4 regions of the Janthinobacterium sp. SUN137 genome follow, and region 1 is predicted to be linked to each of the others. Evidence: predicted binding sites of a transcription regulator. Region 1 holds the regulator's gene; each other region holds the start of a gene.
The links. The regulator FNR, encoded in region 1, switches genes on or off when oxygen is low (the NO sensors DNR and NnrR bind a similar motif). The targets are predictions, from matches to a motif close to TTGATNNNNATCAA.
Positions count from the first base shown of each region.

Region 1 (7,455 bases):
CGTCATCCATCATCCTCGTGACGGACAGCCAGGGCGCGCGTTTTTCCGCGCGCAACCAGCTGGCCGGAGTCGTGACGCGCGTGCAGACGGGCGCCGTCAACACGGAAGTGGTGCTGGACTTGCCGCGCGGCGGCACGATTGCCGCCATCATCACCAACCAGAGCAGCACCGACCTGGGCATCGAGCTTGGCAGCAACGTGACGGCCATCTTCAAGGCGTCCAGCGTGATTCTGGGCGTGCCCGCCTGATTTAATCCTGCAGGCGCGACAACCAATCCGCCGCCGCCGCCAGCGCCTGTTCCAGTTCCTGCGCCGTGTGCGCCAGCAGCGCCGGCACCTCGTCCAGGCGGCCCGCATCGATGGCTTCCTCGGTGGCGAACGCGGCGCGGATCAGGCGTTTCGTGCCCAGGGTGCCGACGGAGCCGCGCACGCTGTGCAGGATGCGCGCCACGTCGCTGTGGCGGCCCGCCTGCAACGCCGTTTCGGCGTCGCGCACGGGCGTCATGCCCTTGTTCAGCGCGTCTTCTACCATGCGCCGCAGCACGCCGCGCCCCTTCGCATCGCGTCCCATCACGCGCATCAGCGGCGCCATGGAAAACACTTCTTCATCGGCGATGCGTGCCGGCTCGGCCGTCTGTACTTGCGGGCGCTTGGGCAGGTGGCGCAGGATGACTTCCATCATTTCTTCCACCACTACGGGCTTGGCGATGAAATCGCTGATGCCGGCCGTCATGCAGCGCTCGCGCTCGGACGCCAGCACGCCCGCCGTCATGGCGATCACGGGCAGGTGCAAGCGCAGTTCCGTGCGGATGATGTGGGTGGCGCTGAAACCGTCCATGACGGGCATCTGCATGTCCATCAGCACGATGTCGTAGCGCAGCGCTTCCGTGCGCAGCCGTTCCACGGCTTGCAAGCCGTCGCCCACCACGTCCAGGGTGGCGCCCATGTGTTCGAGGATGCCGCGCGCCACGGCCTGGTTCAAATGATTGTCTTCCACCAGCAGGAAATGCACGCCGGCCAGTTCCGTGCCCAGCGGCTGGTGCAGCATGCGTTGCTCGCCGCCGTCGTCCTTGGCGATCAGCGCCTGGTGCAGGGCGTCGAACAGGCTCGATCCCGTGATCGGCTTCATCAGCACGACGTCGGCCTCGGCCGCGCTGGAGATTTCTTCCAGGTGGTTGCGGGCGAAGGCGTTGACCATCACCACGATGGGCTGGCGCTGGCCGCTGGCCGCCTGGCGGATGGCCTTGGCCGTGGCCAGACCGTCCATGACGGGCATGTGCCAGTCGGCCAGCACCACGTCGTACGGTTGCTGCTGCGCCAGGCGTTCGCGGTACAGCTCGATGGCGGCAAAGCCGGAGTCCACTTCGTCGGCCAGCCAGCCCCACGCCTCGATCAGCTTGACGATCAGTTCGCGCGTGGTGCGGTTGTCGTCGGCCACCAGCAGGCGCAGCTGGCCCAGCGCCGGCGTGCGCCGCGTTTCGGCCGGCTGCGCCAGCATTTCGAAGGGCACGCTGAACCAGAAGCGGCTGCCCTTGCCTTCGCTGCTGGCGACGGCGATGTCGCCGCCCATCATGTGGATCAGCTGCTTGCTGATGGCCAGGCCCAGGCCCGTGCCGCCGAAGCGCCGCGTGATGCTCTGGTCGCCCTGGGAAAACGCGGCAAACAGCTGCTGTTGCTGCAGTTCCGTCATGCCGATGCCCGTGTCGCGCACTTCGAAGCGCAGCCAGGCGCGGCCGTTTTCGTTCTCGGCCAGGCTGACGGCCACCACCACTTCGCCGCTCTCCGTGAACTTGATGGCGTTGCCGGCCAGGTTGACGAGGATTTGCTGCAGGCGCTGGGCGTCGCCCACGAGGCGCCGCGGCACGTCGGGCTCGACGGCGATGGCCAGTTCCAGCTCCTTTTCGCCCGCATTCATCGTCATCGTCGTGGCCAGGGTATTCATGACTTCATCGAGGTCGAATTCGACGGGCGACAACTCCATGCGCCGCGCCTCGATCTTCGAATAGTCGAGCACGTCATTGAGGATGCCCAGCAGCGACTGGCCCGCCACTCTGACCATGGTCAGATACTTGCGCTGTTCCGTGTCGAGCCTGGTATTGCCCAGCAAATACACCATGCCCAGTACGGCATTGAGGGGCGTGCGGATTTCATGGCTCATGTTGGCCACGAAATCGCTCTTCGCGCGGTTGGCCGCCTCAGCGCGGTCGCGTTCCTGTTCCAGCTCCGCCGCGCGCGATTCGAGTTCCTGCTGCAGGCGGTCGCGTTCGCTCATCAGGCCGTTGAACGCTTCCGTCAGTTCGCCGATCTCGTCGCGCTGCTGCACCGGCACGGGCGTGAAGCGGCTGCCGCTGGTGCGCAGGGCTTGCAGGGTGTCGCGCAGGCGCACCAGCGGCGACAGCAGGCGCACGGTGACCCAGCCCAGAACAAAGGCGGCCAGCAGCGAGGCGAGGATGCTCCACAGCACCAGCCGGTACAGCACGCCATCGAACGGTTCGAAGGCATCTTCGACGGGGAGCGAGGCGGCCAGCAGCCAGTTCACGGATTTCAGGCGCTTGAAGCTGTTGACGGCCGTGATGCCGCGGCTGTTGGTGCTGACCATGCTGCCTTCGCCATCTTCCTTCAGCAGCTGGGTCGTCGTCAGGTTGGCGTTCGGCTTGCGCGGTTGCAGCAAGCGGCTGGTATCGGGGTGCAGCACGTAGCGCGGCACGGCGCCGCGCGTGAGGATGAAGTAATAGCCGTTCTTGCCGATCTTTTCCGAGCGCAGGCGGCCCAGCAGGTTGTCCTTGTACAGGCGCAGCACGCCGATCACCACGCCGGCCACCTGGCCATCGGCGGCCAGCACGGGCGCCACCATCTGCACGATGGGCATGCCGCTCGACTTGCCCAGCATCGGTTCGGTGATCATGGGCTGGCGTGTGCGCAGGACGGTCTGGAAATACTCGCGCTCGGCGACGTTGATGCCGGCGCGCCCCGCTACCTCCGGCATGTCGGCCACGACGGCGCCATGCGCGTCGAGCACCAGCACGTCATCGAACAGCACCAGCATCGAGCGGCGCGAATAGTATTCGCGCAATTGGGCGGGCCGGGCGATCAATTCCGGCGGCTGCTGTCGGGCCGTCAGGGTGACGATCTGCAGCAGCATGCCCAGCTTGTCGTCGAGCTCGGCAGCGGTGCGGGTGATCAGGGACGATTGCTGGCTCAGCAGTACTCGGGTGAAGTCGTCGCGCATGTGCTGCACCTGGATCATGGTGACCAGCGCGATCATGGCGATCGAGGTCAGGCTGGTGGCCAGCGCGACTTTTGCTTTAATGCCGAGAGGCTTCATGATTTCCTTTTCAGTACCGGGCGGCACAGGCGGCAGATAATGCTGTCAGGAATTTTCCTATCAATGCCCCAGCTTGGCAAGCGGTGCCGCGCAAATTGCCCGTCCCGGATGGGCTTTTGACGATGTTGCCATATAATTAAAGGCTGGACGTCGTTTATTCGCCGAATTTACGGTGAAATTGGCATACGGCAACCCTGTATGCGGCTGTATGCAGTAAACTTGTTGTTGCATTTTCTAAAAGGTACCGACATGACTGAAGCGCTACTCACTCCAACCTTGCCCACCGTGAACGTGGAGGCGTTGCGTGCGCGATGCTCGACCTGCAGCATGCATCAATTGTGCCTGCCGATGGGCCTCGATGTGGGCGACATGGACAGGCTGGACCAGATCATAGGCCGCCGCCGCAAGATCGTGCGCGGCGCCTCGCTGTTCCGTATCGGCGACTCGTTCCAGAACCTGTATGCGATCCGCCTGGGGCATTTCAAGACGTACCAGATCAATCCGGGCGGCGAAGAGCAGGTGACGGGCTTCCAGATGGCGGGCGAACTGCTGGGCATGGACGCCATCAGCGCCGACCGCCACCACTGTAATGCGGTGGCGCTGGAAGACAGCGAAGTGTGTGAAATCCCGTTTTCCAGCCTGGAACAATTGCTGGGCAATATGCCGACCCTGCTGCGCCATTTCCACCGCATGATGAGCCAGGAAATCACGCGCGAGCAAAGCGTCATGCTGTTGCTGGGCAATATGCAGGCGACGCAGCGCTTTGCCGCCTTCATCGTCAACCTGGCGTCGCGCTATGAAGCGCGCGGCTATTCGGGCAGCAATTTCCAGCTGCGCATGTCGCGCGAGGAAATCGGCAACTACCTGGGCCTGACCATCGAGAGCGTCAGCCGCCTGCTGTCGAAGTTCAAGAAGGAAGGCTGGCTGCGCGTCTCGAACCGGGAAATTGAAATCCTGCAGCCGGCGAAACTGAAGGCGATTACGGCCGGCACGGACGTCTGCAAATAAGACTTACAGTTCCTCGTCCGCATGCAGCGCGATGCTGCGCTGCAGCGGCCAGGTCCAGATGCCGGACAGGCGCCACTCGCGTTTGTCGTTTTCCACCAGCACTTGCCAGCGGCTGCGCTCGAGCATCGGCAGCGCCACGGAAAAATTGCCGGCCGCATCGGGCTGTACCAGCACCTTGATATCCTTTTCCGGCAGGGTCGCATGCGCTAGGTGCAGCTGCAAAGGCGCCTGATAGGCCTTGCCGAAGCTGTGCACGGAACCGGTCAGGCGCGCTTGCGCCACGTCATACGACAGGCGCGTATCCATCGCCAGGTCGCTGGCGATCGTGTCGCGCTTCAAATCCTGGTTGATCGCCTTGCCCTGCTTGTAATAATCGCCCACCACCAGCGCATCGGGCTGCGTAAACGCGATATAGCCCATGAAGCTGCCGACGACCACGGACAGGCCGGGGCCGATCATCAGCAGCCATGGCCAGCGATGCTTGTACCACGGTGCAACGGGTGCTTGCAGTTTCAGACTGTCGGACATGATATTTCTCCTGTTTAATCAGCCAGTCCCCGCATGGGGACCGGCCTTCCTGCAACTTCGTGGCGGCGGCGAGGGCACCCGGTCCCCGTCCGCCTTTCCTTGTTAACGTGGCACGATGAATACCGCGCTTTCACGCACATGCAGCGATGGGTCGTCCAGCGATTGCAATTCGATCGCAATCTTGTTCGAGCCCTTCTCTCCCACGCCGTGCGGCACGCGCAGGCGGATCGGCCAACCCAGCGTTTCCGTCGGCTGCAAGGTCACTTCTTCGCGCGTCAGCAAGGTCAGGCCCGGCAAGCCGGAAGCGCTGATTTTGAAATGCTGGCTTTGCTCCGATGTGTTCATGATCTGCAGGCGGTAGACGTTTTCGATCATGCCGTCTTCCACTTCGCGTCCCATGGAACCGCGGTCGCGGATCACGTCCATTTTCAGGGGCGTGCGCAGGGCCAGCGAAGTACACACGGCGATGATGATCAGGGCCAGGATGGAAGTGTAGATCAAGACGCGCGGGCGCATGGCGCGCTGGCGTATCTGCTTCGAATTGAAGTTGTTTTCCATCGCATGGTCGGTACTGTAGCGTACCAGTCCCCGTGGCCGGTCGACCTTGTCCATCACGCTGTTGCAGGCATCGACGCAAGCGGCGCAACCGATGCATTCATACTGCAGGCCGTTACGGATATCGATGCCGGTCGGACACACCTGCACGCACAGGGTACAGTCGATGCAATCGCCCAGCTTGTCGTTGTTGCCGGCCTTCTTGCTCATGGCGCCACGTGGTTCGCCGCGCTTGGCATCGTAGGTGATGATCAAAGTGTCCTGGTCGAACATGGCGCTCTGGAAGCGCGCGTAGGGGCACATGTATTTGCACACCTGCTCGCGCAGCCAGCCCGCGTTGCCGTAGGTTGCCAGGCTGTAGAACAAGACCCAGAACCATTCCCAGGGACCGAAGTTCAGCGTGGTCACCGACTGCGCCAATTCCTTGATCGGCGTGAAGTAGCCGACAAAGGTAAAGCCCGTCCACAGGGCGATGGCGCCCCATACCAGGTGCTTGGCCGTCTTCTTGAACGCCTTGCGCACGGAGGGGCCCTGCTTGTCGAGGGCCATGCGCGCGCTGCGCGTGCCCTCGATGCGGCGTTCGACCCACAGGAAAATTTCCGTGTATACCGTTTGCGGGCAAGAGAACCCGCACCACACCCGCCCGGCAATGGCCGTGACGAGGAACAACAAATACGCACAGATGATCAGCAGGGCCGCCAGATAGATGAAATCCTGGGGCCACAGCACGACGCCGAAAATGTAGAACTTGCGCGTGGTCAAATCGAACAGCAGGGCTTGCCTGCCATTCCAGGTCAACCACGGCAAGCCGTAGAACGCGAGCTGGGTAAGCCATACGCATACCCATCGCCAGGTAGCGTAGCGTCCTTTGGCCTCGCGAGGGTAGATTTGCTCGCGGGCCGCATACATCTTGATGACTTGAGGTTCCATTTTTACTTTGCGGGTGCCTGCGGATTCGACAGGCTCCAGACATACGCCGACAGCACGTGTACCTTGGATTCGCCGAGGAAATCGCTGAAGGCCGGCATGGTGTTGCTGCGTCCCTTGCGTACGGTTTCCATGATGGTGTCGGCGCTGCCGCCGTACAGCCAGGTCTTGTCCGTCAGGTTTGGCGCGCCCAGCATCTGGTTACCCTTGGCATCGGCGCCATGACAGGCCATGCAGGCGCCGAACTTGGCCTTGCCCAGCACGGACTTGACGGGATCCGAGGTCGAGCCGGACAGGCTCAGCACATAATGGGCCACGTTCTCGACATCCTTTTCGGAGCCCAGGGCAGCGCCCATCGGTGGCATTTGCCCATTGCGGCCGTGCATGATGGTGGTCTTGATGATGTCGGGTTCGCCGCCATACAGCCAGTCCTTGTCCGTCAGGTTGGGGAAGCCCTTGTTGCCGCGCGCATCCGAACCGTGGCATTGCGCGCAGTAGGTCAGGAACAGGCGCTGGCCGATGGCTTGCGCCTGCGGATCGGCGGCCACCGTCTTCAAGTCCTGGCTCAGGTACTTGTTGAACAGGGGACCGTAGTCGGCTTCCGCCTTCTTCAGCTCTTCCTCGTACTGGCCCGTCGATTTCCAGCCCAGGCTGCCGGCATAGTTGCCCAGGCCCGGATACAGGAACAGGTAGGCCAGCGAGAAGACGATGGTGATGTAGAACAACCACATCCACCAGCGCGGCATCGGCGTATTGAGTTCCTTCAAGTCCTCGTCCCAGACGTGGCCCGTGGTGCCGTCAGCAGGGGCGCCCTCGACCACTTTGATTTTCGACTGCGAGTACAGCAGCACGCCGCAGCCGATGATGCCCAGCAGGGACAGCACGATGATGTAGATATTCCAGAAGCCATTGGTAAAGTCAGCCATGGTTGTGCTCCTTCGCCAGGGTCATCTCGGCCTCGGCCGGATAGTCGAGCGCGTCGTCGGCGAACGGCAGGCGTGCCGCCGCGTCGAAGTCGCTGTTGCTGCGGCTGAACGTCCACCACAGGATGCCCACGAACGTCGTAAAGGAAACCACCGTCATGACGCTGCTGGCGCTGTCAAACAGGTTTTC
Region 1 covers NZ_JAPWHZ010000004.1:62,153-69,607, reverse strand. The annotation lists gene O3298_RS20755 (TOBE domain-containing protein) at 1-248, shown strand, start outside; gene O3298_RS20750 (response regulator) at 250-3,324, opposite strand; gene fnr (fumarate/nitrate reduction transcriptional regulator Fnr) at 3,574-4,332, shown strand; gene O3298_RS20740 (FixH family protein) at 4,336-4,860, opposite strand; gene ccoG (cytochrome c oxidase accessory protein CcoG) at 4,963-6,345, opposite strand; gene ccoP (cytochrome-c oxidase, cbb3-type subunit III) at 6,348-7,268, opposite strand; gene O3298_RS20725 (cbb3-type cytochrome c oxidase subunit 3) at 7,261-7,455, opposite strand, start outside.

Region 2 (7,455 bases), 720 kb from region 1:
CTCTGGCGTGGCGCCGCGCGGGCGGGTGCCGGCGATCGGGCGCAAGGTGACTTTCTTGCCGCCGTCCGCCGTCTTTTCGTTGCGCACCAGAATTTCCGGCGAGGCGCCGATGATCTGCATGTCACCGAAATTATAGAAGTACATATACGGCGACGGGTTGAGCGAACGCAAGGCGCGGTACAAAGTCAGCGGCGAATCGACATAAGGTTTGCGGATGCGCTGGCCGATCTGCACCTGCATCAGGTCGCCCGCCATCACGTATTCATGCGCCTTGGCGACGGCCTTCAGGTAATCTTCCTTGGAAAAGTCGCGGATGGTTTCCGTGCGCACGGAAGCACTGGTGACGGGCGCATCGACACCGCGGCGCAGCATCATGCGCAAATCCTTCAGGCGCTGCTGTGCTTTCGAAAACGATTCGGGTTGCGTCGTGTCGGCGTAGACGATCAGGTAGAGCTTGCCGGACAGGTTGTCGATGACGGCCAGTTCTTCCGTCACCATCAGCTGGATGTCGGGCAGCTTCAAGTCGTCTTTCGGTGCGCCGCCGGCGAGTTTCTTCTCGATGTGGCGCACGGTGTCGTAGCCGAAGTAGCCGGCCAGGCCGCCGCAGAAGCGCGGCATGCCGGGGCGCAGGGCCACCTTGAAGCGCGACTGGAATTGTTCGATGAAGTCGAGCGGATTGCCTTCGTGTTCTTCGATCACGCTGCCGTTCTTGACGATTTCGGTGCGTTTGCCATAGCTGCGCAACACGGTCGTGGCAGGCAAGCCGATGAAGGAATAGCGGCCGAAGCGTTCGCCGCCGACGACGGATTCGAGCAGGAAGGTGTTCTTGCCGCCTTGTTGGGACTGTGCCAGTTTCAGGTACAGGGTGAGCGGGGTTTCCAGGTCGGCGAACGCTTCCGCGATCAGGGGGATGCGGTTGTAGCCTTGCTGGCCCAGCGATTTGAATTCGAGTTCGGTCATGTTTCTCTCCATGCCGTCAGGGTATGAGTGTGCATAGTGCACAAACCCTGCGGTGGGTTATCAAAAAACTTGCCGGGACACGCAACGTGCGCAACATGCGCAAACGACGTGTGTACAACCGGCAGCAATCGTAACGGCTCGGCCCTTAAGCCTGCCAGGATTGCCAGCGTCGCCAAAGCCAGGCCTCAATCGAGCCGGTTTGGGTGACATTGTGTTTTTTGATGAGAAACGTGTTCACGATATGGTGTTGGGTTTGGTCAGTATGCCGGTTAGTTTTGCATGCCAATAAAACGGGCTGCTTCGAGCAGTGTCTTTACTATACCATCGGAATCGGTATCGTGTATAGAGTGTCCGTGATTGTAGCCATACGGTACCGTCAGTACGGGACAAGCCGCAGCCCTGGCCGCTTGCGCGTCATTCGAGGAGTCGCCGATGGCCACCACTTTGGATGGCGGCAAGTCGAAGTCCGCGCACACTTGCAGCAGCGGCATGGGGTGCGGTTTTTTCTGCGGCAGCGAATCGCCGCCATAGACGATCTCGAAATACTGATCCAGGTTTTTCAGTTTCAGCAGGGGCAGGGCGAAGGCGATCGGCTTGTTGGTGACGCAGGCCAGGCGCAGGCCCGCCGCCTTCATCGCCGCCAGCCCCGCTTCGACCTCCGGATACAGGGTGCTGAACTGGCCGTTGATGGCCAGGTAGTGACGCTGGTAGCCCTCCATCGCCTGCTCGAAACGCTGTTCCACGCCGGCGTCATCGAAGTCGAGCGCCAGCACGGTGCGGATCAGGTTTTCCGAACCCTTGCCCACCATCAACTTGATGGCGTCGGCGCTGATGGGTGCCAGGTCCAGTTCGGCGCGCATGCCATTGATGGCGACATGAAAATCGGGCACGGTGTCGAGCATCGTGCCATCGAGGTCGATGATGGCGGCGCGCACGCCAGCCAGTACGTGGTCTTTCACCGTGCCCGCTTGCATCAGTTGCCCACCGTTTTGGCCAGTTCGGCGCGCATGGCGTCGATGACGGCCTTGTAGTCCGGCTTGCCGAAGATGGCCGAGCCGGCGACAAAGGTGTCGGCGCCGGCGGCGGCGGCAGCGGCGATGTTGTCGATCTTGATGCCGCCATCGACTTCCAGCATGATGTCACGGCCCGATTCGTCGATCATGCGGCGCGCTTCGGCGATTTTCTTCAGCGCTTGCGGAATGAAGGACTGGCCGCCGAAGCCCGGGTTGACGGACATGATCAGGATGATGTCGATCTTGTCCATCACGTGTTCCAGGTAATGCAGCGGCGTGCCTGGGTTGAAAACCAGGCCCGATTTGCAGCCATTGTCGCGGATCAACTGCAAGGAACGATCGACGTGATCCGACGCTTCCGGATGAAAGGTGATGATGTTCGCGCCAGCCTTGGCGAAATCCGGGATAATGCGATCGACAGGCTTGACCATCAGATGCACATCGATGGGTACTTGCACGTGCGGGCGAATCGCTTCGCACACCAGCGGGCCGATGGTCAGGTTCGGCACGTAATGGTTATCCATCACGTCGAAGTGGATGATGTCGGCGCCGGCGGTAACGACGTTGCGCACTTCCTCGCCCAGGCGGGCAAAGTCGGCGGACAGGATGCTGGGAGCGATACGGAATGTTGTCATGGTGAAGTAGCCAAAGGATAGAAAATGCGATTTGCGCTATTTTACGCCTGACGCCGTTACCATGCCTCATGAAGTACGGTGAAACACAGAATACGCATCGCGCAATGGCCAATGCGTCGCGCGCGACACACAATATGACTGGCAATGTCTGAAGAGGAATGACGATGGCGACTTATGAATTTACGGTAACGGTCAAAACGCAATATCTGCCCGATCAATCGGCACCGGACCAGGGGCGGCACGTGTTCAGCTACACGATCCGCGTCGTCAACACGGGCACGGCTGGCGCGCAACTGATTTCGCGCCACTGGGTCATCACGGATGCGAACAACAAGGTGGAAGAAGTGCGCGGCCTGGGCGCCGTCGGTCACCAGCCGTTGTTGCAGCCGGGCGAGCAGTTCGAATACACGAGCGGCACCATGCTGGGCACGCCGCAAGGCTCGATGCACGGCGAATACTTCTGCGTGGCCGAAGACGGCCATCAGTTCGAAGCGCCGATTCCCGAGTTCGTGCTGTCGGTGCCGCGCACCCTGCATTAAGGAAACGCCGGGGGGGGCTTGCCCCCTTATTTCAGTTTTTCGGTGGCGTCCTGCTCTTCACTGAGCTGCTTGCGCGCCGGCGGTGCGGGCTTTTTGCCCGAATACATGGTCCACCAGACTATAAATGCCAGCAAGAAGAACGCCACCAGCGCCTCTATCATCAAGATCCACATACCCATCCCTATGTTATTTACCCGCAGCCCATTTACCAGCCGTCTGTTTACACGCGGTAGTCTACCTGTTTCAATCGGCGCCGTCGCGCTTGTCTTGTCCGCCTGCACCACGCCGCCCGTCGCGCCGCCCGCTGCTTCCAGCGGCAAGGCGCCCGCCATTGCGCCGACCGTCGTCAAGCCTGTGCCTGCCAAGCCGGCCGATGCCAAGGATGCCACGGATGTGGCGGCGCCCACGTTCGTGCCCGCCAAGTTTGCCGCCTTGCCTGGCTGGGCCCGCGACGACATGCGCGCCGCCTGGCCCGCCTTCATGGCTTCGTGCGGCGTGCTGGTGAAGCGGCCGGACTGGAAGGAATCGTGCACGATTGCGCGCCAGGTCAATGCCGACAGCGACAAGGCCATCCGCCTGTTTTTCGAGACCTTCTTTGTGCCAAATCAAGTCGTCACCGCCGATGGCGCCAATACTGGACTGGTGACCGGTTATTACGAGCCATTGCTGCACGGCGCGCGCAAGCGCGGTGGCCCATACCAGACACCGCTGTACAAGGTGCCTGACGATCTGGTCTCGGTGGACTTGTCCGGCGTGTATCCGGAACTGAAAAATATGCGCTTGCGGGGCAAGCTGGTCGGCAAGAAGGTGATACCGTACGCAACCCGCGCCGACATCGAGCGCGCCACGTCCGTCACGGGCAAGGAATTGCTGTGGGTGGATGACGAAGTCGAGGCGTTCTTCCTGCAAGTGCAGGGTTCCGGGCGCGTGCAGCTGACCGATACGCAGGAAACCGTGCGCGTGGCGTACGCGGATCAAAACGGCCATCCGTACAAATCGATCGGCCGCTACCTGGTCGACAAGGGCGAGCTGACCCTGAGCCAAGCGTCAGCGCAGGGCATCAAGGCGTGGATCGCCGGCCATCCCACGCGCAAGGATGAATTGTTCAACGCCAACCCGAGCTATGTCTTCTTCAAGGAAGAGCGCTTGCCCGATCCGAAAGTGGGGCCGAAGGGCGCGCTGGGCGTGCCGCTGACGCCGCAGCGTTCGGTGGCTATCGATTCGCGCTTCCTGCCGCTGGGCGCGCCCGTGTTCTTGTCCACCACGCAAGCCAATAGCGAGATTCCCATGCAGCGCCTGGTGATGGCGCAGGATACGGGCGGTGCCATTCGCGGGCCGATCCGGGTCGATTATTTCTTTGGCTTTGGCGCGGAAGCGGCCGAGAATGCGGGCCGCATGAAGCAGAGCGGCGCCGTGTGGGTGTTGTTGCCGAAGCAGGCGCCGGCGCGCTGAGTTTCTCGCGGCGCCGGGCGGGGATTGCGCTAGCGCAAGGTTAGCGCAGGACCATGACGGGTAAATGGGTGTGGGCCAGCACTTTTTGCGTTTCGCTGCCCACGAACAACTTGTTCAAGCCCTTGCGGCCATGCGAGGCCATCAGGATGATGTCGCAATGGTAGGTTTGCGCCGCATTGACGATTTCATCGTGCGGGCTCGGCGATACGGCCACCACGCCTTCGAAAGGCACGCCGGCGTCACGCGCCGCTGCGCCGATCTTGTCGATGGCGCGTTGTGACGCTTCCTGCATCTGCTGTTCATACAGACTTGCGTCGAGCACGATGCCGCCGTCGGCCATCGGCGAGAACGGGAAGGGCTGCACCACGCTGATGGCGACCAGCTTGGCTTTGTTCAGCTGGGCGAAGGCGAGGGCGGTCTCGGCGGCTTTGTCGGACAACGGCGAGCCGTCGGTGGGAAATAAGATGGTGTTAAACATGGCGTGCTCCTCAAGTGATGTAAGACAGCTTATGGATTTACATCAATTAAAACCTTGATATAAATCAAACCTCGCAGGCTTTGGCGCGAATAGTGTCGCCAAGGCAATCTTTTAGCAGTGTATGCCCGTTCATCGCTTCAGGTGCGCACGCTACGCAGCGGCGTGCCCCACACCATGGCCACCGTCAACAGGATGCTGCCGGCCGCGATACAGGCCAGGCCATTGCGCACGCCAAAGTGTTCCGCGATCCAGCCGGCGGCCAGCGCGCCCAGCGGCGCCGTCGCCACCGTCAGGAAGCGCATGGTCGACGTCATGCGGCCCAGCATGGGGTCGGGCGTCACCTTCTGGCGCAGGCCCAGGTAGGGAATAAAGAACAGCATCACGCCGCAATCGAAAAAGAACATCAATATGGCATACGCCACGGCGCTGGCGGCCGCGCTGCCGAACAGTGCTGCCGGAATCGTCGGCGTCAGGGCAAAGCACACGGAGGTGGATGCCAGGCCGATCAGGATGATGCGGCCGGCGCCGTAGCGCTTTGTCAATGGCTTGACGATGAAGGCGCTGAGTAGCACGCCGGCGCCGCCCAGCATCTGCGTCATGCCCAGCACGCCAGGACTCATGCCCAGATCGCGCGTGGCGAACAGCACCGTCAAGGCCATGCTGGCGTAAAACAGGAAGTGCCAGATGCCGGCGCCCCAGGCCAGCGCGCGCAGCAGCGGCTCGCGCCACACGAACAGCAAGCCGTCGGCGATGTCGCGCAAAGCGTGCTTGTCGGATGGCGCCGGGCGTGGGTCGCGCACGCTCATGGCACGCAAATTGAAGACGGAAATCAGATAACCGCACGCCGTGCACAGGATGGCGACGGGCGCGGACAAGACCTGCACCAGCACGCCGGCCAGGCCGGGACCGATCAGGCGCGAAGCCGATTCGGTGGCGGCAAATTTCGACTGCGCATCGATCAAGCCATCGCGGCCCACTAGGAAAGTCAGAAACACCTGCTCGGCGCCGCCGCCCACGACGAAGCCCGTGCCGATGATGAACCCTACTATATATAACCACGGCATCGACAGCACGCCGCACCAGTAAGCCACTGCCACGCTGGCCAGGGCCAGGCCGGACATGCTTTCGCTGAACAGCATGATCGGGTGCTTGCTGCGCCGGTCCAGCAGCACGCCGACGGGCAAACCGAACAGGGCGAACGGCAGCGCCTGCAAGGCAACCAGCACGCCCATCTGTTCCGGCGTCGCATGCAGTAACAGCACCGCGCACAGGGGCAGGGCCAGTGAGGTGATCTGGGCGCCGAAGCAATTGAGGCCGTTGCTGAACCACAGGCGGCGGAAATCGACGCTGGCGGCGCTGCCGTCGCCGCGCAGGTAATGGGCGCAGTACTGGAAGAGGGAGGAGAAAATATCTTGCTCGATATGAAAATGATCAGGCTCACAATAATAGCAGCGCACCTGCCGCGCCGCTGCCGTTAGCCGCTACAATCGTTGTCACCGTGTTCATCCAGAGGAGACTATATGCAATACGAAGACTTGATCATCGATATCCAGGACAAAGTGGCGGTCATCCGCCTGAATCGCCCGAAGGCCTTGAATGCCTTGAACGACAACATGATGAATGAGCTGGGCAACGCCTTGCTGAAATTCGATGCGGATGACAATATCGGTTGCATCGTGCTCACGGGCAGCGAAAAAGCGTTTGCCGCCGGCGCCGACATCGCCGCCATGGCCGATTACACCTACCCGGACACCTTTACCCAGGGCTACATCAGCCGCAACTGGGAACATATCTTGCGCGTGCGCAAACCTGTGGTGGGTGCGGTGGCCGGCTATGCGCTCGGTGGCGGTTGCGAACTGGCCATGATGTGCGATTTCCTGATCGCCGCCGACAGCGCCAAATTTGGCCAGCCGGAAATCAAGGTCGGCGTCACGCCGGGCGCGGGCGGCACGCAGCGTTTGCCGCGCGCCATCGGCAAGGCCAAGGCCATGGATCTGCTGTTGACGGCGCGCACCATCGACGCCACCGAGGCGGAGCGCATCGGCCTGGTGTCGCGCGTCGTGCCGGCCGATAAGTTGCTGGAAGAAACCCTGTCTGCCGCCAAGACTATCGCCGCCATGCCGACCTCGGTGGCCATGATGATCAAGGATTGCGTCAACCGCGCCTTTGAAACCACCTTGACTGATGGTGTCGCCTACGAGCGCCGCTTGTTCCAGGCCGCCTTCGGTACGCCTGCACAAAAAGAAGGCATGCACGCTTTTTTGGAAAAGCGCTTGCCAAACTTCGACGGTCTTTGATATGATTCGCCTCCCCGATGAGACGCACTAGTTTGCGGCACAAAAGGGACAGCCTTCAGGGGCTGGGTAGTAAAAAAGAAG
Region 2 covers NZ_JAPWHZ010000004.1:779,608-787,062, forward strand. The annotation lists gene trpE (anthranilate synthase component I) at 1-960, opposite strand, end outside; gene O3298_RS23985 (phosphoglycolate phosphatase) at 1,230-1,934, opposite strand; gene rpe (ribulose-phosphate 3-epimerase) at 1,934-2,608, opposite strand; gene apaG (Co2+/Mg2+ efflux protein ApaG) at 2,773-3,147, shown strand; gene O3298_RS24000 (hypothetical protein) at 3,174-3,320, opposite strand; gene O3298_RS24005 (murein transglycosylase A) at 3,415-4,599, shown strand; gene O3298_RS24010 (universal stress protein) at 4,640-5,077, opposite strand; gene O3298_RS24015 (MFS transporter) at 5,215-6,534, opposite strand; gene O3298_RS24020 (enoyl-CoA hydratase) at 6,598-7,374, shown strand.
Region 2: O3298_RS24010 (universal stress protein) is a predicted target of FNR. The motif match lies at 5,132-5,145, and genes of this name have one in related genera.

Region 3 (7,455 bases), on a different contig from region 1:
TCAGGTTCGACCAGAGCCGGCCCTGGCGCTGGCGTCCCGCTTCCATCGGAGCGGAGGGGGGCAGCGATGGTGAGGCGGCGCGGGTGTCGGGCATTTGCGTGGACAGCATGTTCATCTCCTGGTGACAGGTAGTTCAGAGTTGAATGACGGGGTGCGCGGGACGGCGGGCAGGCGTGGGCCGGCGGCGCGCGTTCGGGCAGGTAATGCTCAATTCGCTGAAGACTTGCTGTGTGATGAAATAACTTTCCAGCAACTTGATTACTGGTTTCAGTATGCCAACAAGCGTATGCAATTAATATCAGCAGTGGCTGAATATGGCAGTAGGAGCTGTGGTAGATGAAGTAGGATTGTTCCTACAGTCGACGCGCGGGCGCGCGCCGCCGTATTCAGGTCTTGAAGGGGGAGAGCAGGCGGTGCGCCACGGCATACTGGACCATTTCAGACAGCGAACTCATGCCCATCTTTTGCATGATGCGCGTCTTGTGCGTACTCACCGTCTTGACGCTCAGATGCAGGTTGTTGGCAATTTCCGTGATCGACTTGCCTGCCACCAGCAGGGAAAAGACTTCGAATTCGCGGTCCGACAACTGTTTATGCAGCAAGCTTTCATTCGGCATCATGATGTTGAGCACGAGCTGCTCCGCCACCTCGGCGCTGATATAGGGACGTCCCGACGCCACCTTGTGGATGGCGCCCACGAGCTGGGTGCCCGCGCTTTCCTTGGTCAGATAGCCTTGCGCGCCGGCGCGGATGGCGCGCACCGCATATTGCTCTTCCTCGTGCATGGTGAGGATCAGGATGGACAGCTTGGGCGCCTCGCTGCGGATTTGCCGGATCAGGTCGACGCCGCTGCGGCCCGGCATCGACAGGTCGAGCAGCAACAGGTCGAAGCCGCCCTGGCGCACATGGTTGAGTACTTCAAAACCGTCGATGGCTTCACCCACGATGTCGATATCCGGCGCGCCGTCAAGGATGCGCTTCAATCCTTCACGCATGATGGTGTGGTCGTCGGCAATCACAATACGTATCATAGGCGGGCAATCTGGTGGCGTGTAATCTGCTCTGTCCGTCATCGGACAATCAAATGTTGAGAAACGAGAAACGTTGTCATTTTAACCGAAGCGGCCGCACTGTGCCTTTTCTTGAGATGTGCCGGTGCGACGGCCCCCGTGGCCATGTGACCCCTTATTTCGTCAGGGGTTCCTTGATCAGCCTATGCACCAGCACGGGCAATTTCGAGTGCGACAGCACCTTGTTGGTCACGCTGCCCAGCAGCAGCTGACCCCAGCCGCTGCGGCCATGCGAACCCATGAAAATCAGGTCGCATTGCTGCAATTGCGCCACTTCCACGATTTTCAGGGCGGGACTGTCGGAAAAGGCCGTCAATCCCGTCGCTTGCAAGCCCCGCTTGGCAGCCGCGTCGAGCACGGGTTGCCAGTGGTCGGCGCCCGCCTTGCGCATGGCGACGCGGTATTCCTCTTCGCTGGGATAGCTCGGCGGAATGATTTCGATGTACACCGGGTACTGGTACTCGGGCGCCACATACACGGCAAGGATGTCGGCGTGCATTTGTTCGGCAAAGGCAACGCCGGCACAGGCCGTCAAGTTGGAGACGGTGGAGCCGTCCGTGGCGATCAGAATTTTCTTATACATGGCAGGTCCTTTGGCAGTGACTCAGCGCGCGCAACGCCTCTCATTGTAGACGTCGCGGCAGCATTGTATTCATGTAAAGACTTGATAATTATCAATACTACTGCACCTTCAGTATAGACAACATTGGCAGAAAGATCGTGTTTAGCTGCGGCAGGGTCCGCCTGGCGCCGTTGTACAGGCGCTTGAGAGCAGGATTTCTTGTGTCGCGCGTGGTCTTGCACGCACGCCAATGGTAGTATTTCAAAATACAACAGCAGGAACACTTATTTCCTGGCGGAAAAGCTCTTGCGGACCCGCTTTGCACCAGGAAGCGCGTTTTGAGATTTACCAACAGGGCGGCGCCCTGCTACACTCGCACCATCGCAGCGGTATTGCCTCAAATCATCTTAATCGAGAAATTGTGGGTATCAGTCTGTAAAACGCACAGTTCAGGCGGAATTTTGACAAATTATGGAGAAGCAGGGATATGACCAACGCCGCTGATGATTTCGATGCATTATTCGATGAAGTATCCGCGCAAAGCGCGGCCGCAGCCACGCCGGCACCTGCCGCCGCGCCCGCTCCCGCCGTGATCGCGGATGACGATTTTGATGCGCTGTTCGACTCCGTGTCGGCCAGCGTCGCCGTACCGGCAGCCGCAGCGGCGCCGGTGGCTGCCGCGCCAGCCGCAGCGGAAGCGGCCCCCGTGGCCGGCGCCGACGCGCCTGGCGAAGCGGCCGACCCGGTCGACCAGTCCGACAAGCCGATGTTCGAGCGCCTGGGCGGCATCGTGCGCCTGCTGCACGATTCGCTGCGCGAACTGGGCTACGACAAGGCGTTGACGGAAGCGTCGTCGCAGATCGTCGACGCCCAGGACCGCCTGGAATATGTCGCCACCCTGACGGAACAGGCCGCCAACAAGGTCTTGAACACGCTCGACGAGGGCATGCCGGCGCAGGACGTGCTGTCGAAGAAAGCCAAGGACATGGACGGCCGCTGGACGGCGCTGTTCGACGGCAAGCTGAGCCTGGAAGAATTCAAGGCCCTGGCCGGCGATTCGCGCCAGTTCGCGCAAGCCGTTGCCGAAGCGACGGAAGCGGAAAAAGCCCGCTTGCTGGAAATCATGATGGCCCAGGACTTCCAGGACATCACGGGCCAGCTGATCAAAAAAGTGGTCAACATCACCAAGACGGTGGAAAACGAGCTGGCTCAGCTGCTGCGCGACAACGCGCCGGCCGAGGTGCGCGAAAAACTGGCGCAAAAGCCGGTGCCGCTGATGCAGGGCCCGTCCGTGCCGTCGGTGGCGCTGGACCAGGATAATGTAGACGACCTTCTTGCGGATTTGGGATTCTAATGGACGATATGCTCAAGGATTTCGTTGTTGAGGCGATGGATCTTGCGGTTAATGTTGAAGAGCACTTATTGCGCCTCGAGCGTGATCCTGACAACAAGGAAACACTGAATGCCGTGTTTCGTTCCTTCCACACCATCAAGGGTGGCGCCGGTTTCATGGGCCTGCCTGCGCTGGTGGCGGCCTGCCACCTGACGGAAAACCTGTTCGACGCCTTGCGCACGGGCGCCGCGCCCGTGACGCCGATCGCCATCGAGGCGGCGCTGCAAGCGTCCGGTTTCGTGGCCGACCAGCTGACGGAGCTGGCAAATGGCGCCGCGCCGGAAAGCTTGCCGGCCATGCCGGAAGAGCTGGAACACATCCTGACGAACGCCATCGAAGGCAAGGGCATGGACGCGCCTGCGCCTGCCGCCGCCGTGGTGGCGGAAGCGGCCGCGCCTGTTGCCGAGGTCGCTGAAGTGCTTGCGGCCGCGCCTGCCGCTGTCGTGACCACTGCCAGCGCCGATGGCCTGGACTGGGAAGGCATGTATAACGCCGTCGTGCCCGAGGGCAGCCGCGTCGCTGCCGCACCGGTGTCCGTCGTCGCCGCTGCGCCTGCCGTCGTGGCCGCCGCGCCTGCCGCTGCTGCCGCCGCCAAACCGGCCGCCAAGGCCTGGGATGGCGCCGAACGCCGCGAAGAGCGTCCGGAAGTGCGCCATGCCGCGCCCGTCAAGGAAGACAGCATCCGCGTCGACGCCGTCAAGCTCGACGCATTGCTGGAAGTGGCCGGCGAATCCGTGCAGGCCGCCAACCAGGCTGCCGTGCTGCTCGAGCGTTTGCTGCAATTCAAATTCGAAGGCCAGGCCGCCACCTTGATGGCGACCCTGGCGGAAACCCTGGAACGCGCTTCGCGTTACTCGACGGAACTGCAGCGGGCCACTCTGGCCACGCGCATGCAGCCCGTCGGCCGCCTGTTCCAGAAATTCCCGCGCCTGGTGCGCGAACTGGCCAAGGATCTGGGCAAGGATGTCGAACTGACCATCGAAGGCGCGGAGACGGAAGTCGACCGCGTGGTGGTCGACAGCCTGTACGATCCGCTCGTGCACATGCTGCGCAACTCGCTAGACCATGGCGTCGAATCGCCGGAAGCGCGCCTGGCTGCCGGCAAGCCCGCCAAATCGTATATTTCACTGAAGGCATGGCAGGAAGCCAACAGTGTCATGATCGTGCTGCAGGATGACGGCAAGGGCATGGACCCGGCCTTCCTGCGCAGCAAGGCCCAGCAAAAGGGCTTGATCAGCGAAAACGCGCAGTTGAGCAACGACGAATGCTTCCAGCTGGTGTTCCTGCCGGGCTTCTCGACCAAGGAAGTCGCGTCCAGCGTCTCCGGGCGCGGCGTGGGCATGGACGTGGTGAAAACGGCCGTGGAGAAAAACCGCGGCGCCATCCACATCGAATCGGCGCTGGGCAAGGGCACGAAGTTCGCCATCCGCCTGCCGATCGAACTGTCGATCGTGCCGACCATGCTCGTGTCGACCTCGGGCGCCGCGCTGGCGCTGCCGATGGCCGTGGTGCAGCGCGTCGTCGAATTGCCGGAAACCTTCATGGAAGTGGGCGGCGCGCCCGTGCTGAAAGACCAGGGCCGTCCATTGCCCGTGCGGTCGCTGGCCGGTTCGCTGGGCTACGAATCGTGCAGCGAACGCGTCGGCATTGTTGTCGCTGCGCCACAGCCGTACATTCTCGCCGTGGAAGCCGTCGATGGCACGGCCGACCTCGTGATCAAGCCGATGACGGCCATCACCGTGGAAGGCATCACGGGCACGGCCCGCTCGGCCGAAGGCGAGCTGGTGCTGGTCGTCGGCCTGTCGTTCCTGATGGACGGTTGCCGCAGCAGCGTGCGTCTGGCGGCCTGATGACACCTGACCAAACCTGCTGCGCGTCGGTGTAGGCGGCCTGCGATGCTCACCGTACCAGAGTACGGTTGCGCTTCTTAGCCACCTCTCCCTTCCGCTCGCGACGGTTTTGTCAGGCGTCGTAAGTATTGCTTTACTCATTAAAAAGCCCGCTATGTGTAGCGGGCTTTTTTTATGGCGCCAGCGGCGTCAAATGTTGTCCGGGCGCAAAGTTCCGCCTTCCAGCCAGCGCTGCACGCGCACGATTTCCTGGGCGCGGCCCGCTTCGTCCTTCGGCGGCGGCAAATAGATGTCGGGCATGATGCCGCCCAGGTCCACCTGCAGCTGCGGCAAGCGGGCAGAGCGGGAGGTAGCGTATTGCAGGTGGCGCTGGCCCGACGGCAGGATGTGCAGGCGCATGTTCGAATAATCGAGCGCGCCGTAACTGTTGCGTCCGATCAATTTCACATGAAAACTTTGCCGCGCCGCCAGCAGAAATTCTTCGCAGGAACTGGCGCAGTCGCGGTCGACCAGCACCGCCACGCGCGCCGGCCGGCGCGGCTCCGGCATCTCCACGCGCGTATAGCTGACGGTGCCGCTGCTTTGCTGCGGCGCGTATTGGCCCGGCTTGACGGTGCGCATCTGCGTCACGGCCTGGCCCGCAAAGGCGGCGCACGCCTGGTCGCCGGGCGCCAGCAGCGCGCAGACTTTTTCCTGGCCGTCGATATTGGCCGGCGTGGACAGCCATTCGGCGCCCATCGTGACTATTTCGTCCGAACTGATCCAGGACAACAGCGGCGCATACGTGCTGTCGCTGCCGCCGCCGTTGCGGCGCACGTCGAGGATCCAGTTGGGACGGGCCGCCAGCGCCGTGCGGTGCGTGTCGAGCAGATTGGCCACGGCGGCGCGGTAGCTGCCGTGAAAGCTGGGCAAGGTCAGGAGCACGGTCGAGTCCGATAATATCTGCAGCGCCGGCTCCTTCGTTAGCGCTGCCTGTCCCGGCGCGGCCGGCCGTGCCGGCGCCGGTTTGGCGATGTCGAGCGCGCTGCCTGGCTTGATATGCAGGTGGCCCTTGCGCCACATGCGTGCATAGTTTTCCAGGATTGCATCGCAGGCCTTGCCGTCGGCCGCGCCGGCCGCCGCCGTGGTGGCCGTGGCCAGCGCCAGGTCGAAATATGCCTGGCCCTTTTGCTCCAGGTGCTGGCGCGCGCCCGTGTCGTTTTCCAGCAGGAAGGGTGCTATAGCGCGCAAGTCCTGCACGCAGGTGTCTCCCGGCGTAGTAGCCGCCGCATGGCTGGCGGCCAGGGTGAGGGCGGCCAGCGCCAACAAGTTCAGTTTCATCGAGGTCTCCAGGTGGGCCAGCGCGTGTGCACCGGTCATTATTGTCGAAATACAATACACGAAAGATTGAGGAAAAAATATCCATTTCGGGTGGCGCCGTGGCTCGTTCGGCAGCCCGCCTGCGGATGGGGCCGGCATGCCGCCAATATGCCGATATCGGCAATTTCCAGCTCATATCCAACAATGTGGCCAAACTTTGTATCGCCAATCCCACGCTTTTGCCTGTTTCGGTTCTGTATTCTCCGATATATGGCATAATCCTTGTGGATCACCGTATGACTTGGTATCACTTGATCACTTAAACAGGCTGTGGCAACGCTGCATAAATCATGATGAAGACGCTTTACGACAAACTTTGGGAATCCCACGTTGTTCGGGCCGAAGATGATGGCACGACAATTCTGTACATCGACCGGCACCTGCTGCACGAAGTCACCAGCCCGCAAGCCTTCGATGGCCTCAGCGTGGCGGGCCGCCAGCCGTGGCGCATTTCCGCCAACCTGGCCGTGGCCGACCATAACGTGCCCACCACCAGCCGCGTCGACGGCATTGCCGACCCGGTCTCGCGCCTGCAGGTGGAAACCCTGGACAAGAACGCCCGGCACTATGGCTTGACCTACTTCAACATGAACGACAAGCGTCAGGGTATCGTGCATGTGATCGGCCCCGAGCAGGGCGCGACCCTGCCCGGCATGACGGTCGTCTGCGGCGATTCGCACACGTCCACGCACGGCGCGTTCGGCGCGCTGGCGCACGGCATCGGCACGTCCGAAGTGGAACACGTGCTGGCCACGCAAACCTTGCTGCAAAAGAAATCCAAATCCATGCTGGTGCAGGTCGACGGCGCCTTGCCTGCCGGCGTGACGGCGAAAGATATCGTGCTGGCCATCATCGGCAAGATCGGCACGGCCGGCGGCACGGGCTACTGTATCGAGTTCGGCGGCTCGGCCATCCGTGCCCTGTCGATGGAAGGCCGCATGACGGTGTGCAACATGGCCATCGAGGCGGGCGCGCGCGCCGGCATCATCGGCGTGGACGACACCACCATCAATTACGTCAAGGGCCGCCCGTTTTCGCCGGCCGGTCCCCACTGGGAACGCGCCGTGGCCTATTGGCGCACCCTGCATTCGGACCCGGGCGCCCGCTTCGACCTCGTCGTCACCCTGAACGCGCAAGACATCGTGCCGCAAGTGACCTGGGGCACGTCGCCCGAAATGGTGATCGGCGTCGATGGCCGCGTGCCGGACCCCGATTTGGAAA
Region 3 covers NZ_JAPWHZ010000001.1:535,952-543,406, reverse strand. The annotation lists gene O3298_RS02525 (Crp/Fnr family transcriptional regulator) at 1-46, opposite strand, end outside; gene O3298_RS02520 (response regulator transcription factor) at 387-1,031, opposite strand; gene O3298_RS02515 (universal stress protein) at 1,186-1,653, opposite strand; gene O3298_RS02510 (protein phosphatase CheZ) at 2,120-2,986, shown strand; gene O3298_RS02505 (chemotaxis protein CheA) at 2,986-4,875, shown strand; gene O3298_RS02500 (S41 family peptidase) at 5,065-6,234, opposite strand; gene leuC (3-isopropylmalate dehydratase large subunit) at 6,525-7,455, shown strand, end outside.
Region 3: O3298_RS02515 (universal stress protein) is a predicted target of FNR. The motif match lies at 1,735-1,748, and genes of this name have one in related genera.

Region 4 (7,455 bases), on a different contig from region 1:
GCTTGAGGGCAAAGCCCAGCAGGAAGCGCAGTTCGACGGCCGTGTCCTGCGGACCGAAGGCCGTCTCGCTCCAGCCGACGATGCTGCTTTCCAGGCCCGGCGTGGCGACGATTTTCTTGTCCGTCATCGACGAGTACGCATCGCGCACCATTTCGTGCAGGTGGCTGTAGGTGATGCGGTCGATTTCATCGAGGTCGTAGGCGTGGCTCATCAGGACTACCTTGGCCTTGGCGCTTTCCAGTTCTGCCTGTTGGAAGCTTTTCACCAGCGCTTCGAACGCGTCCTGGTCCTGGAAGCTGTCCGCTTCCTTCAGGCCGCCCGTGCTTTGCACCAGCAGGGGCACGACGAAGGCGTTGATTTCCATGGCCGGGGCATTTTCGCGGCGGATCACGGAAATGGACGCCGCTTCCTCGATATGGCTGCGCAGGTACTGGTAGGCGCCCACGTCCTCGTATTTCGCCCGCTCGATGGCGTCGTACAGGATTTCATCCTTCTTTTGATTCAAGGCCTTGCGGATCAGGCGGCCGAACTCGACGGCTTGCTCGGCCAGCACCGTGCCCTGCGATTCGCTGTCTTCCTGCTCCGCCAGGTTCAGGGCCATCGTGCACAGCATGCGCGTGACGGATTCATCCTTGTCTTCAGGCGTGTTGGCGGATTTACGGGGGACAGGGCGCTTATTTTTGGGCATGGCGATCAACAGGTTAAGAAAGACGGGTCAGGCAAACGGAAACAGGCGCCAGGGCTTGTGCCAGGCGCCGGGACGGATCATACAGGCGGACGCGGCCGCCTGATACCTCAATGGTCGGTATCGAACATCTCGTGCAATTCGTCGAGCAGGTCGGCGGCTTCTTCCTGCGACAGGCCAAGATGCTGGCAAGCAAGTTCGCCGCCCTTGTCCCACTCCAGCGAGGTACTGTTGCCATGGTAGCGCTGAATGCCCTTTTCGGCCAGCAGCGACAGGGCGACGAGCGAGCGGATGGCGTCGTCCGTGGACGGGTCGGCCAGCACCGTGTAGTCGTGGTGGTGCAAGATCGCCCACGAGACGTCGGAAGACAGGCCCCAGTTGCGCGCCAGCAAGCAGCCGATGGCCGCGTGGTTGGTCTGGTGGCGTGCGTCTTCCAGTGCTGTAAAACAATTGTGCGCATCGTTGGCGGCCGCCGCGTACGTGTTGACGTAGTCGGGAAAGCGGTTCATCAGCAGGGGCACGCCGATGTCGCAGAACAGGCCGAAGGTGTGGGCGATGTCGGGCGGGGCGATGCGCAGCTTGCGTGAGGTAAATACCAGGGCGCGCGCGCGCTTGGCCGACACATCCCAGAAATTGGTCAGTTCCACGCCTTCCGCTTCCAGCGCCTGGCGCGCCAGCAAGCCCGTCATCATGGCGCTGCACTGGTTGATGCCGAGAAAGTTGATACCTTGCTCGACGGACTTGGCCTTGCGCGCGGCGCCATAGAACGGCGAATTGGCCAATTTCAGCAGGGCGCCCGACATGCCGACGTCGTCGGCGATGATGCGCGCGATGCGGCGCGGCGACGGGTCCTGTTCCGCCAGTTCGCGCTGCAGGTCGACCAGCAGGCTGGGACGCGGCGGGATACGGATGGAACGCATCAAGGCGTCAACCGGATCTTCCTGCTCTATCTGCTTTTGCGCTGCCGCTCTCATCATCACGCTTTCATCATCATTTTTGTGCCCGGTGCTTATTCTGTCGCGCGCTGCCGCTGCCCGCTTCATGAGCGTCTGGCGCAGTGCCCGACGATTATCGCTGTTTATGCATAGCAATAGTTCATATCTGCAATATATTCTGGAAAAAATCCCCGTTTTGGCCCGGTCCAGCCGTGATTTTCATCATTTTACGACCTTGCCCATCCCGGTATCCATGATGAAAAAACCAAGTTTTATTTGTTTTCAAGGCGAGGCAAAGCGTGCGGCCGGATGCGCGGCAGTACAATTGCCTGATGAAAAAAATCCTTGCGGGTATCGATTTCGCGGACGATTCCAGCAGCGTGGCGCGCCAGCTGATCGGCGTGACCGTGCTGGTCGACGGCGTGGGCGGGCGCATCGTGGAAACGGAAGCGTATGACCGGCTGGACCCTGCCTCGCACACGTATGGGGGCATGACGCCGCGCAATGCGGCCATGTTCGGCCCGCCCGGGCACGCCTATGTCTACCGCTCGTACGGCATCCACTGGTGCCTGAACTTTGTGTGCCGCGAAGCGGGGCATGGCGCGGGCGTGCTGATCCGCGCGATCGAACCTGTGGAGGGACTCGATACGATGCGCGAACGGCGCGGCGTCGAGGGGGAGCGGCTGCTGTGCTCGGGACCGGGCAAGGTGTGCCAGGCGCTGGGCGTGAGCCACCTGCACAACCGGCTGGCACTGGACGCGCCGCCGTTCCTGTTGCTGGCCCGCGAAGGCGATGTCACGGTGCAAACGGGGCCGCGCATCGGCATTTCCAGGGCGATGGACACGCCGTGGCGCTTCGTGCTGGCCGGCTCGCCCTATCTGAGTAAACCGCTGCGCGCGCCCGCCGTCTAGCTGCGCCGGCGCCGCGATGCATCGTTGGCGCCATGCCGGCCGGGCATGCCGCGCAGCGGGCTGTGCAATGCGCGCCGGTCCTTGCCTTCTCCGTTGGCGGGGCTGGCCGGATGCTGGAATGCTTCGTCTTCGGTGTGGCCAGCCGGTGAGGCGGGGCGCTCATCCAGGGTGAACACGGCCACGGCCGCCGACAATTTGACGGCCTGGTCCTGCAAACTGGCCGCCGCCGCTGCCGCCTGTTCCACCAGGGCTGCATTTTGCTGGGTGACGTCATCCATTTGCGTGACGGCCTGGTTCACTTCCGTGATGCCCGACGCCTGCTCCGCGCTGGCCTGTTTCACGCGCTGGATGATCTCATTGACTTGCTGCACCGAGGCCACGATGGCGCCCATGCTGTCGCCCGCCTGCTGCACGGCCACGCTGCCGCCATCGATAGTGGTGACGGACGTGGCGATCAGGGTCTTGATTTCCTTGGCGGCTTGCGCCGAGCGCTGCGCCAGGGTGCGCACTTCCGACGCCACCACGGCAAAGCCGCGGCCCTGTTCTCCCGCGCGCGCCGCTTCCACCGCCGCATTCAGCGCGAGGATATTGGTCTGGAAGGAAATCCCGTCGATCACGCCGATAATATCCACGATCTGGCGCGAATTGGCGCGTATTGTCGCCATCGTCGTCACGGCTTGCTGCATCGACACGCCCCCTTGCACGGCCAGGGTGGATGCCTGCCCCGCCAGCTCGCAGGCCAGTTGGGCGTTGTCGGCGTTGTCATTGACGGCTTGCGTCAGCGCTTCCATGGCGCTCGACGTTTCTTCCAGCGAGCTGGCTTGCATTTCCGTGCGCGCCGACAGATCCAGGTTGCCGGTGGCGATTTCGTGCGAGGCCGTGTCGATCGATTGCACGGCGCCCATGATGGTGCGCAAGGTCTGATTCAGGTGGGCGATGGTCTGGTCCAGCACGCGCGAGGTGGCGGCGATTTCGTCATTGCCCTGCTTGGGCGCGCCGGCCATCAGCTTGCCCGCCGCCAAGTCTTGCACGGCGTCGGCAATGCCGCGGATTTCCACCAGCATGGCGCGCCGCACCAGCATGGTCACCACGATGGAGACGAGGATGGAGAGCAGGACGGTCAGCAGCAAGCTCCAGCACAGGGTGCGAAACTCGGCGCTGGCCGTCGCATGGGCCTGGCTGCTGAGCGTCGTTTCCAGCGCGGACAGTTGCGCCAACTGCGTATTGAACTGGCCGAACTGCGTTTCCGCCTTGAGCATGGAATTGGTGGCGATCGACTGGTCCATCTGCGCCATTTCCATCGTTTCCAGCACAGCCTTGCGATAGCCGGCCAGTGCTGTGATGGCCGCATCGACCAGGGTGAGTTCGGCGCCCGTGGCCGTGGCGCGCAGCGAGGCCAGCTGGGTGCCGATGGCCGCGTGGCGCGCCTTGATCTGTTGCTCCAGTGTATCGAGGCGGGCCTTGGCGAAGCTGCCATTCGTCCACGACAGCAACTGGTACATATTGCCGTGCACATGCTTGGCGTCCCCCAGTACGTCGGCGGCTGCCTTCAGGTGCGTGATGCGCACCCGCACCATGTTTTCCAGCGAGGCATTTTGCCGCACCATGCCATACCAGGCGCCGGTCGAGCTGAGTATCAGCAACAGCAAGACCAGGGTGGGTGCCAGCAATAATTTTGGCCCTATGCGTAATTGATTGAGCATGCTCGACTCCTGGCGATGGCCGTTCAAACCGCAGGCGGCGCGCGGTGTGCATGCGCGCCGCCCTTGCCCTATTTTTTGTAGATCCCCGCTTCCAGCACCACATCGTTGACGCGCAGGATGTAGGTGGTCTTCGGTTCGATCTTGCCGGTGGTGGGATTCTTGTATTGATAATCGACCCAGCCCTTGCCCTGTTTTTGCGCCAACTCAATGATTTCACGGCGATATTTCTTGCCATTCGCATCGGGCACATCCGTCAAATCCTTGCCCACGATGGAAGGATTGATGGGGTGGGCCAGCACGATGCCCGTCTTGATGTCGCGCATGTCCACATACAGCGAGCCCTGCACGAAGTCCGGGTCTTTCGCTGTGATTTTTTTCATCATTTCTTCCTTGCCATGCGCCTTCATGAAGGCGGCACCCCGTTCGGCCATGGCGATGGCGTCTTTTTCCGTTGGTTCGACCGCGGCGCTGACGTTGCCACCGGCAAATGCCAGGCACAGCAGGCTACCCGTGAATAAGCGTTTCATGAAAGCTCCTTGTGATATCGAGGGATATGTTGCCAAGTCGTAATTTACGTCGCCGACGCTTCCCGCAAATTGCGATGGCACAAACTAAGGTGTTGCTTGTCGGTAGCTTGCAACGTATCGACGGCTTGTTGATATGTAACAATTTGGTTCCGAGCGGCAAGAACTATGATGACTTTCACAGCATGCCAAGCTGGCAAGGCATGGCAGAGGAAGAGGCTGGAATTGGCCGGGATAGGGCTGGTTTCAAGGAAGTTATCGCTGTTTACTGGCAAGGAGCCGATCGTGTCCGCACCCATTACCGAGCCGTTTTCACCCAAGTTCAAGCCGTATACGCGGCACACCATACAACAGGCGCGGCAGTGGGAATGGCTGCCGGAAGAGCAGCGCGAAGCCGTGCAAGTGGTGTCGCACGTCTTGCCGTTTCGCACCAATGCCTATGTGCTCGACCAGTTGATCGACTGGAACAACATCCCCGACGACCCCATCTATCGCCTCGTCTTTCCCCACCGCGACATGCTGGCGCCCGAACAGTACGCGCACCTGCGCGAGCTGGTGCTGGTGCAGAGGGACAAGGCCGCTATCGATGCCTATGTGCATGGCTTGCGCCTGGGCATGAATCCCCATCCGGCCGGGCAGATGACGCACAACGTGCCCCGGGTCAACGATGCGCCCGTGCGCGGCTTGCAGCATAAATATGCGCAAACGGTGCTGTTTTTCCCCAGCGCAGGACAGACGTGCCACGCGTATTGCACCTTCTGTTTCCGCTGGCCCCAGTTCGTCGGCATGGACGACATGAAGTTCGATGCGCATGAGTCGCATGAGCTGGTCGCCTACCTGAAACTGCATCCGGAAGTGACGGACGTGCTGATCACGGGCGGCGACCCGATGATCATGAATACGCGGCAACTGGCTGCCTACCTGGAGCCGCTGCTGGCGCCGGGCCTGGAACATATCCAGAACATCCGCATCGGCACCAAGGCGGTGGCGTATTGGCCGCAGCGCTTCGTCTCGGACCGCGATGCGGACGACTTGATGCGCCTGTTCGAGCGTATCGTCAAGGCGGGCAAGAACTTGGCCGTGATGGGCCATTACAGCCATGCCGTCGAGTTGCGCCAGGACATCGCCCAGCAAGCGGTGAAGCGCATCATTTCCACGGGCGCCACCTTGCGCATGCAGGGGCCGCTGATCCGCCACATCAACGAAGACCCCGCTAGCTGGGCCGAGCTGTGGCAGGCGGGCACGCGCCTGGGGGCGATTCCGTATTACATGTTTGTCGAACGGGACACGGGCCCGCGTAGCTATTTCGAGTTGCCCCTGGCGAAGGCGCACGAGATTTTCCAGGCCGCCTACCAGATGGTGTCCGGTCTGTCGCGCACGGTGCGCGGGCCTTCCATGAGCGCGTTTCCCGGCAAGATCGTCATCGATGGCATCGTCACCATCCATGGCGAAAAACTATTTGCCCTGCAATTTTTGCAGGCGCGCAACCCGGACTGGGTGCGCCGGCCGTTTTATGCTAAGTTCGATGCGGAAGCGACGTGGTTGGACGATTTGAAGCCGGCCTTTGGCCAGGACAAGTTTTTCTTTGAAACGGATGACCCGGTGCCGCAGGTGCCGCATAAAATCATCCGCCTGGCACAGGCCGCCTGAGCATGCACGGCCACGGCGCGCCTGCCCGCTCCGGCGCGGCCGTGTTTTGCCTGGTGTTCCTGCCGTTCGCACTCGGGCACTACTTGTCGTGCCTGTTGCGCGGCGTGAATGCCGTGCTGACGGCCGAATTACTGGGCGCCATCGCCCTGACGCCAGCCCAGCTGGGCCTGCTGACCAGCGCCTTTTTTCTCGCTTTTGCGCTGGTGCAATTGCCGGTCGGCATGGCGCTGGACCGCTACGGCCCCCGCACGGTGCAACTGTGGCTGCTGGCGCTGGCGGCCCTGGGCGTGTGGCTGTTCAGCCGGGGCCACAGCTTTGCCGGACTGATGTGGGCGCGCGCCTTGATGGGGGCGGGCCTGGGCGGCTGTTTCATGGCCGCCGTGAAAGCGGTCTCGTGCGCCATCGCGCCAGCTCGCCTGCCTTCCGTGCATGGCTATCTGATCGCCGTGGGCGGCCTGGGGGCGGCCACGGCCACCATGCCCGTCAAGCTGGCCCTGCACTACACGGATTGGCGCGGCGTGTTCCTGGGCCTGGCGCTGGCGGCGCTGGCCATCGGCTTGCTGATCCGCCTGCTGTCGCCGGCCCAGCCTGCACCCGCCGCGGCGAGGAACAAGGTCAGCGTCTGGAGCGTGTATGGCGACAGGGCCTTTCGCCGCACCATCGCGCTGATCCTGCTGCCGCACACGGTGTTCTTTGGCGTGCAGGGCTTGTGGGTGGGGCGCTGGCTGGCCGACGTGGGCGGCTTGTCCGACGACAATGTCGCGTATTTGTTGTATCTGGGCATGGCGGCCGTCATCTTCGGCGCCATCGGCATGGGCATGCTGACGGAATGCGCGGCGCGGCGCGGTATTGCACCCATGCAAGTGGCGGGCGTGGGCATCGTCCTGTTTGTCGCCGTGCAAGTGGCGATGGCGTGCAATGTGGTGCCCAGCCTGCCTTTGCTGTCCGTGCTATTTACCCTGCTGGGCACGGTGACGGGCCTCGAGTATGCGATCGTTGCGCAAAGCATGCCGGCCAGTTTGACGGGCAGGGCGGCCACCTGTTTGA
Region 4 covers NZ_JAPWHZ010000001.1:1,409,299-1,416,753, reverse strand. The annotation lists gene O3298_RS06430 (hypothetical protein) at 1-688, opposite strand, end outside; gene O3298_RS06425 (HDOD domain-containing protein) at 796-1,662, opposite strand; gene O3298_RS06420 (DNA-3-methyladenine glycosylase) at 1,953-2,531, shown strand; gene O3298_RS06415 (methyl-accepting chemotaxis protein) at 2,528-4,234, opposite strand; gene O3298_RS06410 (cache domain-containing protein) at 4,303-4,761, opposite strand; gene O3298_RS06405 (KamA family radical SAM protein) at 5,044-6,408, shown strand; gene O3298_RS06400 (MFS transporter) at 6,411-7,455, shown strand, end outside.
Region 4: O3298_RS06405 (KamA family radical SAM protein) is a predicted target of FNR. The motif match lies at 4,890-4,903, and genes of this name have one in related genera.